Regions from separate parts of the Anaerobacillus sp. 1_MG-2023 genome, predicted to be linked through region 1. Evidence: a T-box and tRNA genes for the amino acid it is inferred to sense, from the RefSeq annotation. Region 1 holds a T-box; the other regions hold tRNA genes.
The links. A T-box is a leader RNA that pairs with one kind of tRNA and senses whether it is charged. The one in region 1 lies ahead of argS (arginine--tRNA ligase), so its partner is inferred to be a tRNA-Arg.
Positions count from the first base shown of each region.

Region 2: it has a tRNA-Arg gene. The T-box ahead of argS (arginine--tRNA ligase) is inferred to sense a tRNA for this amino acid. The anticodon was not compared.
Region 3: it has a tRNA-Arg gene. The T-box ahead of argS (arginine--tRNA ligase) is inferred to sense a tRNA for this amino acid. The anticodon was not compared.

Region 1 covers NZ_JAUORD010000006.1:67,595-71,818, forward strand. Annotated here, with positions in the region: gene Q4550_RS11985 (hypothetical protein) at 1-244, opposite strand, end outside; gene Q4550_RS11990 (TraR/DksA C4-type zinc finger protein) at 395-1,126, shown strand; gene argS (arginine--tRNA ligase) at 1,157-2,842, opposite strand; T-box leader at 2,897-3,110, opposite strand; gene Q4550_RS12000 (hypothetical protein) at 3,155-3,349, opposite strand; gene Q4550_RS12005 (spore germination protein) at 3,628-4,224, shown strand, end outside.
Region 2 covers NZ_JAUORD010000002.1:423,205-427,428, forward strand. Annotated here, with positions in the region: gene Q4550_RS06015 (spore coat protein) at 1-218, opposite strand, end outside; gene Q4550_RS06020 (hypothetical protein) at 230-415, opposite strand; gene kynU (kynureninase) at 474-1,751, opposite strand; tRNA gene Q4550_RS06030 (tRNA-Leu) at 1,914-1,998, shown strand; tRNA gene Q4550_RS06035 (tRNA-Arg) at 2,007-2,083, shown strand; tRNA gene Q4550_RS06040 (tRNA-Met) at 2,098-2,174, shown strand; tRNA gene Q4550_RS06045 (tRNA-Tyr) at 2,192-2,276, shown strand; tRNA gene Q4550_RS06050 (tRNA-Gln) at 2,281-2,355, shown strand; tRNA gene Q4550_RS06055 (tRNA-Gly) at 2,360-2,433, shown strand; tRNA gene Q4550_RS06060 (tRNA-Arg) at 2,525-2,598, shown strand; gene Q4550_RS06065 (PAS domain-containing protein) at 2,733-3,413, shown strand; gene Q4550_RS06070 (ATP-binding protein) at 3,343-4,044, shown strand.
Region 3 covers NZ_JAUORD010000003.1:300,485-304,708, forward strand. Annotated here, with positions in the region: gene trhO (oxygen-dependent tRNA uridine(34) hydroxylase TrhO) at 1-566, shown strand, start outside; gene Q4550_RS07900 (NRDE family protein) at 625-1,380, shown strand; gene Q4550_RS07905 (hypothetical protein) at 1,510-1,665, shown strand; tRNA gene Q4550_RS07910 (tRNA-Val) at 1,860-1,935, shown strand; tRNA gene Q4550_RS07915 (tRNA-Thr) at 1,965-2,040, shown strand; tRNA gene Q4550_RS07920 (tRNA-Leu) at 2,046-2,130, shown strand; tRNA gene Q4550_RS07925 (tRNA-Arg) at 2,139-2,215, shown strand; tRNA gene Q4550_RS07930 (tRNA-Ala) at 2,220-2,295, shown strand; tRNA gene Q4550_RS07935 (tRNA-Ser) at 2,315-2,407, shown strand; tRNA gene Q4550_RS07940 (tRNA-Gly) at 2,413-2,486, shown strand; tRNA gene Q4550_RS07945 (tRNA-Glu) at 2,494-2,568, shown strand; gene Q4550_RS07950 (transporter) at 2,695-3,021, shown strand; gene Q4550_RS07955 (YpjP family protein) at 3,300-3,941, shown strand; gene Q4550_RS07960 (hypothetical protein) at 3,995-4,222, shown strand.

The sequences.
Region 1 (4,224 bases):
TCGCAAACATGTAAACACAAGGATAAAACATAGCCCATTCATAATTTGTAACTGAAATTGCCTGGACGGACTTACCTTGAAAACTATAGAGAATATTCATATTAAGATTTGCATTCACATTGATCAAAAACTCAAGCCCAATAAAAAAAGCACCTCTTATGTAATTCTTATTAATGATTTGTCCAAACCCGGGAAAGGCAATACTCCACAAGAGAACTTCAATTGGATTTACTTTTCTGTTCATCCCATCACCAGCTTCTTATTGTCTCAGCTACATTTTTACCTTTTCCATATTACTGGTATTTCATCCAACTCTCATGGAATTATTTTCAGAAGTAGCACCCTTCTTTTTGATCCATACTACGGATATAAGAAAAAGAAGGGAGAATTGACTATGTTAACAACGAACCAACTTCGTTCATATAAGAAAATGATTCAAGAACGCATCCTGACTCTTAGTGATGAATTAGATGAAAACGATGAATTTGGTGTTTCTCAATCTTTTGCTCAACATTCTACAGGTGAACTATCCAATTACGATAATCACCCTGGCGATACGGCGACAGAATTATATGAACGCGAGAAAGATCTATCACTAAATGAACATGCAAAAACAGAATTAGCAGAACTGACAAAGGCCCTTGAACGAATTGGAAATGGAAAATACGCCATATGTGAAGTTTGTGGAAATGATATTTCAACAGAAAGACTCGCTGTCCTTCCAACAGCTTCAACATGTGTAGAACATAGTCCATCACAAAAGACATCAGACAAAAGACCAGCAGAAGAAGGTGTACTTGGCAATTCCTACGTGGAACATGTAAACGACTCTAACGATGCTACCTTTTTTGACGCTGAAGATTCGTGGCAACGAGCTGCGAAGTATGGAACATCTGAAACACCTTCAGACTTTAACGCTCAGGAAATGAACTATGACAAAATGTATATTGATTCCAATGAGCCTGTCGGGTATGTCGAGGAAATCGAATCATTTTTATCAGCCGATCTAGATGGCAAACCATCTGGAGTTATTCCAAATCAACGTCATGAACGTTATGAAGACTTACTAGATGATCATGACCAGAAGGCAAGTCAGGGTACAATCGAAGATAGTGACCTCATCTAAATAAGACAGCCCGAAAAACGGGCTGTCTTATTACATTTCTTCTGGTGCCTGTAGTCCTAACAATCGCAAGCCTTCTTGTAAAACAATGGATACGGCTGACACTAGTTGCAGTCTCGCTTGTTTGTATGAAGGATCATCTAAGATACGAATCTGTCCATAGTATTTATTAAAAGAACGTGAAAGTTCAATTACAAACTTTGCGATTTGAGAAGGGTCGTATTCAGCTGCTGATCTTTCGATTACATTTGGAAAACTAAGTAGTTTTGTGACAACTGACCAGGCTTCTTCATCTTCGAGGCCTTTTATATGATCATTAGAATGAAAATCCCCTTTGCGTAGAATGGAACAGGCACGCGCATGAGTATATTGCACGTATGGACCAGTTTCCCCTTCAACACGTAGCATGTCTTCAAGTGAGAACTCTATATCATTTCGACGATCATTCTTTAAGTCATGAAACAAAACGGCCCCTACCCCAATTTGTTCAGCAATCGCGTTTTTATTTTCTAAACTAGGATTTTTGGTTTCAATGTTTACTTTTGCGAGCTCGATTGCTTCCGTCAACACTTCTTCTAGTAATACCACTTTCCCTTTTCTTGTTGACATTTTCTTTCCATCTTTCAACATCATCCCGAAGTTAATATGGTGCATTTGATCCGCCCAATCGAATCCCATTTTCTTTAATACCTCAAATAATTGTTTGAAATGTAGACTCTGTTCATTTCCTACGACATAAAGAGCCTTACTAAATCCATATGTTTCATAGCGATAAATGGCTGCAGCGAGATCACGGGTTGCATAAAGTGTGGCGCCATCTTTCTTCTTAATTAGACATGGTGGTAAGCTCTCTCCAAGTTCTACTACCATGGCTCCACGAGATTCAACTAAGAGATTTTTTTCTTCAAGTTGATCAATAACGTTTTGCATTTTATCATTATAGAACGCTTCTCCGTTTGTTGAATCAAAGGTAATCCCCATAAGCTCATAAATTCGATCAAACTCTTTAAGTGATTCTTCACGGAACCATTTCCATAATGAAACGGCTTCTGGGTTACCTTCTTCTAATTCTTTAAATGCCTTACGCCCCTCATCTTCAAGACCATTATCTGATTCCGCTTTTTCATGGAATGTAATATAGAGCTTAAGAAGTTCTTTAATCGTTTGCTCACGAACCTTTTGCTCCTCCCCCCACTTTCGGTAGGCCGTTATCAATTTTCCGAACTGAGTTCCCCAGTCCCCAAGATGATTAATGCGAATGGGGCGATAGCCGACTTTTTCAACAATTAGCGCTAGTGAATTTCCAATAACGGTTGAGCGTAAATGGCCCATTGAGAAGGGCTTCGCTATATTAGGAGAGGAAAGATCAATCGTCACTGCACCACCCTTTCCTACCTTAGAAGCCCCGTACTCACTTCCTTCACGGAGAATGCGACTTATTACTTCAGTACTGACCATTTTCTTATTAAGAAACACATTAATATAAGGTCCGACTGCTTCTACTTTTTCAAAGACTTTCTCATGAATTTCAGAAACAAGTTCCTTCGCAATTTGATGAGGAGGCATTCGTTTCACTTTGGCAAGATCGAAGCATGGGAAGGCATAGTCACCTAAAGAGTCATGCTTAGGCAGTTCAATTCGCTGCATTATATTAAGAAAGCTCACTTCTTTTTCACATGCTTCATAAAGTTGTTGTGCAAATAATTCTTTGTAATTCATACATTTCCTCCTATTTTCATATTCATTTGTCTATAAAAAAATCTCCGTCTCTATAAAAGAGACGGAGATATATTCCGCGGTACCACTCTGATTGCTCAATAAATGATTTGAGCCAACTTCACTCTATAACGGGGAGCCCGACTGCTTCTACTTTATTCAAAACAGTGTCTTGAAAGTCCGGTTCATGCCTGCTAAGGTTCCGAGCTCTCACCATCCCCGGATCGCTTTATCCGTATACAAACACTACTCTCTTTCGCATTGACGATACAATATTATTCTTATTATAGACGATTTCCGTATAAATTCAACCGATTATTTCATAAGTCTGTTTGCTGATTCAGGATATTTACTACCATCTTCAAAACCTTCCTGATAACCTTCTCGATAAATCGATGTCAAGTACATAGAGATCAGCTGTCTTACTTTTGGTTCAACGTTCACGACCTCTAAATGCTTCATACACCGATCCACTGCCAATTTCTCCTTTTGAACATTTTTAATCGTCATCGTTAGAACCACCTTCCGGATAAGTTACCCGTATTATACAACACCTTAACAATGAATTTGCACTCATTCGACAAGACTCGATCTAAACTAGGTTAAAACCATACAAAAGACCAGTAAACGACGAAAACAATCACGAGATAATAAAGACTATAGACCTATCACAAGAAATGTATAACACTTTGAAACCTATCATGTATGATTCATTTCAATTCGTATACATAACTTCTCAATTTTTATAACAACCTATACCTATCTAATTTTATTGAGGAGGGTGCATTGTGAGACGAAGCAAACGCAAATCAATTCGAAATGAGTCTTATCAAATTCCAACTGCTACTGAATCACATGATGCATACTATTCTCTTGAAGAAAACAAGGAATATATAAAATCCAAATTCCATAATACAGAAGATATCAAATTCAGAAATATTACAGTTCAGGATGTGAAATGCCTACTTGCTTATTTAGACCCATTAGTTGATGAAGAGAAACTTCAAAGAACGATTATGAAACCATTGTTTGAAACAAATCAATTAAACATCGAGGATACAGTCACATCTAAAGAATACCGACGATCAAAAAATTTAAATGAAGCTATTACAGGATTAACAAAAGGATTTGTTGTTCTACTAATAAATGGACAAGTACATTTTTATTTACTAGAAGCTTTCTCAGGAAATTCTAGAGCAATATCTGAGCCAATTAATGAGCAAGTCGTTCGTGGTTCACATGAAGGATTTGTCGAAAATATTATGCAAAACCTTCAAATGCTTCGTAGAAGAATTGAAAATCCTAACCTCGTGATTAGGTTCTTTAAAGTTGGTAAAACAACGGACACGAAAATAGCTGTTATTTACTTACAGAACTTGGTGAAC
Region 2 (4,224 bases), on a different contig from region 1:
TGAATTTCATTGGTTTGTGCTGGGGCGGCTGGCTGATAATACCCTTTTTGTTTAGCGTATTGATAAAGGTTATATTGTCGCTGCTCATCGGTATTTCTAATTTGTTGAAGAGCCTGACGAAGTTGTGGATTGTCAGCTTGAGAAATGACGCTCCCGTAATTACTTAAGCTGCTGTTCAATACGGATAAATAATCATTTACCATATCTTTCTCATTCATAAAATCCCTCCTTAACTTAAGAAGCCGATTAATTGTTGTTGTGTGTTGCGTGCTTCTTGTGCATCCTTTTGAAGCATTTGCTTAAGCTGCGGACAAGTACAAGATTGGGCATAGGAATCAAGTTTGTTTGCGAGTGTTTCATGCCCGCCGATCATGTGACGCAGATTTTGAAGTTCAAGTTCGTTCAGCTGAGTCATCCTGTTTCCCTCCTTCATTTCACATAGTATGAATGGAGAAAAACCAAATTATACTCACTTAAGCGATAACGTTTCGCTCGTTAGAAAACTGCTGATACGTTTTTTCAATCATAATACTCTTTAGAATTTGGACAACATGATAGACATCTTCAAATGATGTATAGAGAGCAATTGGTGCTAGGCGAATGACGTTTGGTGAGCGGAAATCTGGAATGACGCCTTTTTGTTTTAGCGCTTTGCAAATTCGAGCAGCTTCATCGTGCTCGAGGCAAATATGCCCACCCCGTCGATCATCTTCTGATGGATTAGTGATCGTAAAACCATCTTCAGCAAGATTTTCTTTAATAAGACACATTAAATAGTTGGTAAGAGACAATGATTTTTCTCGAATCGCATCTATGCCAGCTTCGTTCATCAATTCCAGAGCTCCTATTAAAGGAGCCATACTAAAAATGTGGGGAGTGCCTATTTGAAATGCGCCGGCGGTTTCAGCATGAGTAAGCGTATGACTCATATCGAATTGCATTTCTTTCTTGGAACTGAACCATCCAGCAAGGCCGGGTCGTCTGCCAAGGTGATTTTCGTGCACAAAAAGTCCACCTACACCACCAGGGCCGCTATTTAAGTACTTGTATGTACACCAAACCGCGAAGTCAACGTTCCAGTCGTGAAGTTTATGAGGAATGGCTCCGATTGAATGAGCCAGGTCAAAGCCAATGATTACCCCTTTAGAATGGGCTGCTTGTGTGATTTTTTCTATATTTAGTAATTGTCCACTCCGATAAAGTACGGAAGGGAGGAGAATAAGGGCTACAGTATCATCGATGGCCTCAATGATATCCTCTTCTAGGATTGTTCTTCCGTCACGGCTCTGAACTTGTATTAAATTAGTTTCTGGGGATAATCCATGGAGTTCAAGCTGACTTTGAATAGCGTAAATGTCAGATGGAAATGTTAAAGAATCGGCTAGTATTTTTGTTTTGTTTCCTGAAGGTTTAAAAAAAGTAGCGAGCATTTGATGAAGGTTAGTTGTAATTGAACCGGTAGTAATTGTTTCAGAAGCATGTGAACCGATTAGCGTTGATGACATCTCGCCGATGTTTTCTGCCATATAAAACCAGGGCTGCTTACCATCAGACCAGCCATCAATTCCGTGTTGCTTCCAGTCATCAAGAGATCGAAGAAGGGAGGCTTCTGCATTCTTTGATAGTAGACCAAGTGAATTACCATCGAAATATAGCGTATTTGGATTTAAGTAAAACTTATCACGAAAATGGGCTAAAGGGTCTTTCTTGTCGAATTCTTTTGCGCATGTAATGGACTGTGATAAACTCATATGTAACAGCTCCTTTTCTACAACTTATCGTATGAGAGGGAGAAGAGCATGTCAACGCTTTCACTCTCTTCAAAAGAAACTTTCTACATTTTTTTAGAATAATGATTGACATTTCAAATGGTTCAATGGTATATTATTAAACGTCGCTGATACACAACATATGCGGGTGTGGCGGAATTGGCAGACGCGCTAGACTTAGGATCTAGTGTCTTACGACGTGGGGGTTCAAGTCCCTTCACCCGCACCATATATTTTGCGCCCGTAGCTCAATTGGATAGAGCGTCTGACTACGGATCAGAAGGTTAGGGATTCGACTTCTCTCGGGCGCACCATACATAATTTAAGTGGCGGTGTAGCTCAGCTGGCTAGAGCGTACGGTTCATACCCGTGAGGTCGGGGGTTCGATCCCCTCCGCCGCTACCATATTACAATTTCATCATGGAGGGGTAGCGAAGTGGCTAAACGCGGCGGACTGTAAATCCGCTCCCTCAGGGTTCGGCGGTTCGAATCCGTCCCCCTCCACCATGATTGGGCTATAGCCAAGCGGTAAGGCAACGGATTTTGATTCCGTCATGCGTTGGTTCGAATCCAGCTAGCCCAGCCATTTTGCGGGTGTAGTTTAGTGGTAAAACCTCAGCCTTCCAAGCTGATGTCGTGGGTTCGATCCCCATCACCCGCTCCATTACATATTGTAGAAGAGTTTTAAAAGCTACTTCACAACCTGATTTTAATCATGGTATACTTTTGTTGAGATGAAATACCATTCATATCGTGCGCCTTTAGCTCAGTAGGATAGAGCAACAGCCTTCTAAGCTGTGGGTCAGAGGTTCGAATCCTCTAAGGCGCATACTTATAACTCCTTGAATAAGATGACTTATTCAAGGAGTTTTTTTATCCTATTAATGGCACATGTGTGTTTGCACATACGCTCCATTTCCAATAAACTAGTAATTAATATATCACTTAGGAAATGGTGACGAAATGAAGCGATATAAAGGAAGAATTATATCTGTTGTAACGTTTTTTATAGCGATTTTATTATGGGATTATTGGCTTTATTCTGTTAATGAAATTAAAATCAATTGGTTAATGGACATATTCTTTACGATCTCAGTTATGGTAATTGTTTGGTGGTACTCGTCATATTATGATCGCTCTGTCATACTTCTGTCCAAATTAAAAGATAGTGAGGAAAAATATCGTAAACTATCAGAAAACTATAATAGTGTCATAAACAGCTTAAACGAAGTTGTTTTTCAAACTGGAATAGATGGTAGTTGGATCTGGTTGAATCAAGCGTGGGGAGAGTTAACTGGTTACGACGTTCAGGAATCATTAGGCACATACAGCTTATCTTATATACATCCAGATGATCGGCTGAATTTACATAAAGAATTATCTCGATTCCAGGATGGCGCCAGTAATTCTAAAGTATTTGAATTCAGGGTTCAGAAAAAAGGCGGGGGATTCGTCTGGTGTGAGGTCTTTATTAAATACGAATATAGCTCTAAAGGAAGATTTGAAGGAATGACCGGAACGATTAAGGATAAAACCTTTAGAAAGCAATCAGAAGAGCGATTGCTTAAAACAAATGAAGCCCTTGCGGTTAAATCTGAAAAATTTAGCATCAGCTGCACAGCTGGCCGCTGGCATTGCTCATGAAGTTCGGAATCCTCTAACATCAGTAAAAGGATTTCTTCAACTGCTTGAGAAGAAGGAATCCACTATGCCGTATTTTGAAATAATCTTTTCAGAAATATCACGTATCGAATTAGTGCTAAGTGAACTTCTAACACTAGCAAAGCCGCATAGTACGTTATTTACGAATGTTGAAATGAAAAGTTTATTAAAGCAGGTCTCGGCCTTGATTGAGTCTAATGCTCTATTGAACGATGTGACATTACAAACGAGTTTTGGGGATGAAGAAGCGGTTGTTTTTGCTAACCCTAACGAAATGAAGCAAGTATGCATTAATCTCATGAAAAACGCTATTGAAGCAATGAGTCATATGGAACAATCGAAATATCTTCATTTGAGTATGGATGTTCAAGAGATGTTTATATCTGTGAGGATTACCGACAATGGAGCAGGCATTTCTAAAGAAGATATTGATCGACTAGGGGAACCATTTTTTACAACAAAAGAGAGTGGTACTGGGCTAGGGTTATCAGTGTGTTTGAAGATTATAGAACAACACGGAGGAGAGTTATTAATTGAGAGTGAAGAAGGGAAAGGGTCTACATTTGAAATGAAGCTACCTCGTCTTTCGGTAGATCATCACTTATCGGAATGAAAGGCGAGTGAAACGAAGATTTCACTCGAATGGGCCAAAATCAAAATGCAATAGTATGAGCGAACATGGCTGAAAATTAGGAAAACCGAACGATACTTATAATATAATAGTGTTTATTCACTTTTAAAGACTTTTTTAGGTGTGATTCTTTTGTTTTTTAATGAATTATGCTACTATATC
Region 3 (4,224 bases), on a different contig from region 1:
TAACCGGGAATTATCTTGAGCCAAAGGAATTTATGGAAGCATTAGAAGATGATGATGTAATTGTTATCGATGCACGAAATGACTATGAGTACGATATTGGTCATTTTCGCAATGCAATTCGTCCTGATATAAAGGCTTTTCGAGATCTTCCGGACTGGATTGAACAAAATCTTTCGGACCAAAAAGATAAGAAAGTATTAACTTATTGTACAGGTGGAATTCGCTGTGAGAAATTTTCTGGTTACTTAATGAAAAAAGGTTTTTCCGACGTTTCACAGCTTCATGGAGGAATTGTAACGTATGGTAAAGACCCGGAGGTACAAGGGAAATATTTTGATGGCAAGTGCTTTGTATTTGATGATCGTCTTGCTGTTAATGTAAACCGTACCGATGAAGATACAGTTGTAGGGAAATGCTACCATTGTGAGGATCCAGCAGATACTTATATCAATTGTGCTAATGTACAGTGTGACAAGCTTCATATCGTCTGTGATTCTTGCAAAGAGGAGTATAACCATTATTGTTCTTCTGCATGTGAAGAAGAAGTTCGTATGATCCAATCGTAACGCAGCGGCTAACGCTGCGTTTTTTCTTACATTGAAACAAGAGAGGAGGCGCGTTAAGATGTGCTTAATTGCTGTAGCTCAAAATGTTCATCCTACATACCCATTTATACTCGTAGCCAACCGAGATGAATTCTACGAGCGTCCAACAAAACCTGCGAACTATTGGAGAGATGTACCAGAACTACTTGCGGGGCGTGATTTAAAGGCTATGGGAACATGGCTAGGGGTTACAACAAACGGAAGAATTGCAGCCCTTACGAACTATCGAGAAGCGAATGAGCAGCCTAAAAGTCTATCAAGGGGTGATCTAACGGCCGATTACTTACGTGATCATCAATCCCCATTATCATACTTAGAAATGGTTCGACAAAAGAAAGATCAGTACAATGGATTTAATTTAATCATAGGAGATTTTAAGAGCCTTTATTATTATTCAAATCGGCAGGATCAAATTTCAAAACTAGAGAACGGTGTTCACGCTGTTAGTAATCACTTACTGAATACGAGCTGGCCAAAGGTTGAGCAGCTTAAAGAAGAATTGAAACACTATTTAAGTGCAGAAAAGAACCTCGATCAGAATCGTCTTTTTGAAATGCTTTCTCACGCTGAGCCTGCACCTGATTATCTATTACCACAGACAGGCGTGCCGATCGAATGGGAAAGGATGCTTTCACCTGTTTTTATTAAGTCGGATCATTACGGAACGAGGGCGCAAACTGTTATTATGGTTTCACAAAATGGAGAAGTTACTTTTGTTGAGAGGTCAGGAGAAGATCACGAAAATTACTACCAATTTAATCTTGAAGAAGCATAATTGCGCTCCAAGTGAATAAATTATGTGTTACCTGTAACTTTTGCCAATAGATCGATGGTGAAAAAAGATTCGGGTTTAACAACAGAAAAATAGGGTAATGAGAGTTATTACTTATGAGGAGGGGTTTTTTTGAAAAGAAAGCGTCACTATGTTGAAGATCAGCTTTTGCGGGAATCAAGCGACATGAAAGAGTACCGAAAATATGATTCTGAAATGGTGACTAAAAAAAGACCAATACTCCGCCAAAATAAAAAGAAAAAACCACTTATTCAAACGCCAGTATAAGCAGGGGAGAGCGCTCCCTGCTTTTTCTATGTGAAAAATGGAGTGCTTAACTATGGGGATTATTTTTTTGTGAAAAAGGGTTGTGTTTTTTTCGAGTCGGTGATAAGATAAGTCTTGTCCTTGAAAAAACACATTAAAAAAAGTGTTGACGAGACAAAAGATGATATTGTATAATAATGAAGTCGCTGTTTAACGGAGGATTAGCTCAGCTGGGAGAGCATCTGCCTTACAAGCAGAGGGTCGGCGGTTCGAGCCCGTCATCCTCCACCATTTATTTTTGATGAGTTTCATTAAATTATGCCGGCCTAGCTCAATTGGTAGAGCAACTGACTTGTAATCAGTAGGTTGGGGGTTCAAGTCCTCTGGCCGGCACCACACATGCGGGTGTGGCGGAATTGGCAGACGCGCTAGACTTAGGATCTAGTGTCTTACGACGTGGGGGTTCAAGTCCCTTCACCCGCACCATAGAATATGCGCCCGTAGCTCAATTGGATAGAGCGTCTGACTACGGATCAGAAGGTTAGGGATTCGACTTCTCTCGGGCGCACCATCTTGGGGCCTTAGCTCAGCTGGGAGAGCGCCTGCCTTGCACGCAGGAGGTCAGCGGTTCGATCCCGCTAGGCTCCACCATATATATATTCATGTTTTTGGAGGAATACCCAAGTCTGGCTGAAGGGATCGGTCTTGAAAACCGACAGGGGCTTAGTCGCCCGCGGGGGTTCGAATCCCTCTTCCTCCTCCATCTTTGCGGGTGTAGTTTAGTGGTAAAACCTCAGCCTTCCAAGCTGATGTCGTGGGTTCGATCCCCATCACCCGCTCCATTTTGTTGGCCCGTTGGTCAAGCGGTTAAGACACCGCCCTTTCACGGCGGTATCACGGGTTCGATTCCCGTACGGGTCACCAACTAAATTTTCATAAATTTTATTGGCTCAAGCATACTCAAAGAGGTGCTTTTTTTGTTGTTTTCAATTCGGTACGTCTTATCAGAATACAGCATACAGTGACTGTATAAGAGAGGGGATGGACCGAATGTATTATGAAGAACATGAGCATATTGCTTATCATTATGACAACACAGATGCCTATCGTCAGCAACCGGTAGCTCCAACTTCGAGCCCACCAGCATCACCGCCTCCTAGACCGCAGTCAGCACAAGCTGGAACATTTGCTGTAGATCCAGGATCAATTAGAAGGTGTATGTATCGGTTTACTTATATTTGGATGAGGGGCGGCAATTCATTTTGGTTTTGGCCAGTATATGTAGGGCGTACTTCTGTTTCGGGGTTTCGCTGGACCGGTAGAAGGTGGGTATATACAGGCATAAGTCTCAGAAGAATTGATATGTTTACTTGTTAATAGATAGGGCGCTTACATGAAGCGCTCTTTTTTAAAGGCTCTTTTCGTAGACGTTGTTGCTATAGTAGGTGAATTTTCGCTTCAATCAAGGAAGTTTAGAGTTTAATTCAACAATTGTTTCGAAAGCAACAATTTTTATAAAAGGGCCTTTTAAATGAAAAGCTTCTTTAACTTAGCCAAATGAAAATTAATGAAAAATCGTCTAAACATCTGGCTTTTTTGAGAAGATCATGCGAGAATAATACTAACTATTGATCTTCGAAAGTCAGGTGCACATAATGAAATTCCCTCTTTGGATGAGAAAGTTATTTGTAGCATTTGTTGCTGTTGTTACGCTTGGAACTGTGATTCCTACTGGATATCTAGCAGATGACAAAACAGAGGCATCAGAGAATTATCAAGAAGAAAACCATCTTCTTATTGAGTCGAGGGACGAGCCTGATAAGGCGATAGAGCCTGTTGTTGATCAGTATGATTGGCCCATCATAGCTCAGGACGCTTCTTCTTCTGAACTACTGACGCATTTTGTAAGCTATGCAAGCAATCAATCTGAGCAACTCGGGCTAACAAAATTCGGTGAAACGATCTCAACTCGAGTCGGTAACGAGTATCGAGATGCAATTGTACCTAAAATGACAGAAGCGATCGCTACCTCAGTGGAAAATCTGGATGAGGATACGTTAAGGTCACTTCGTTTGACGGACAACCCTTCTGGTGGATACGGAGAACGCATTCTTCATGTGTATAATGAACAGAGCGGGGAAGACTTATTGCGTTTCCATGTGAGAAGAGATCACCCCCCACAAGATGGCTATTGGTTTAATTTTCATTACCATGCAGCGAATGATGATTTTGAAGAACATTATGAAGTAGGTAAGATTTATTGGGATAAAAACACTCCGCCTAAGTGGCTCTCGTAAGAGAGGTGCGCGGGGTGTTTTTGGTTGGAGATTAAGGGAGGATCACAACATAGATGGAACTTGTACAATGTATTAGAGATGTTTTCGAAGAAGAGCCTTTAACCGGCTCAGAGAATGTATTGAATCGTAAATTATTTAAGGAAGGTCATTTCTACCCAGTTTATAAAGATGAGCATCATAGCTGGATTACGCTTGATGATGAAGGAGAGCAGCATATTATTGCTACCGGCATCTCCCTCAATGAAGACTTCTGGTTTACTTTTCGGTTTCGCATTGCATAATA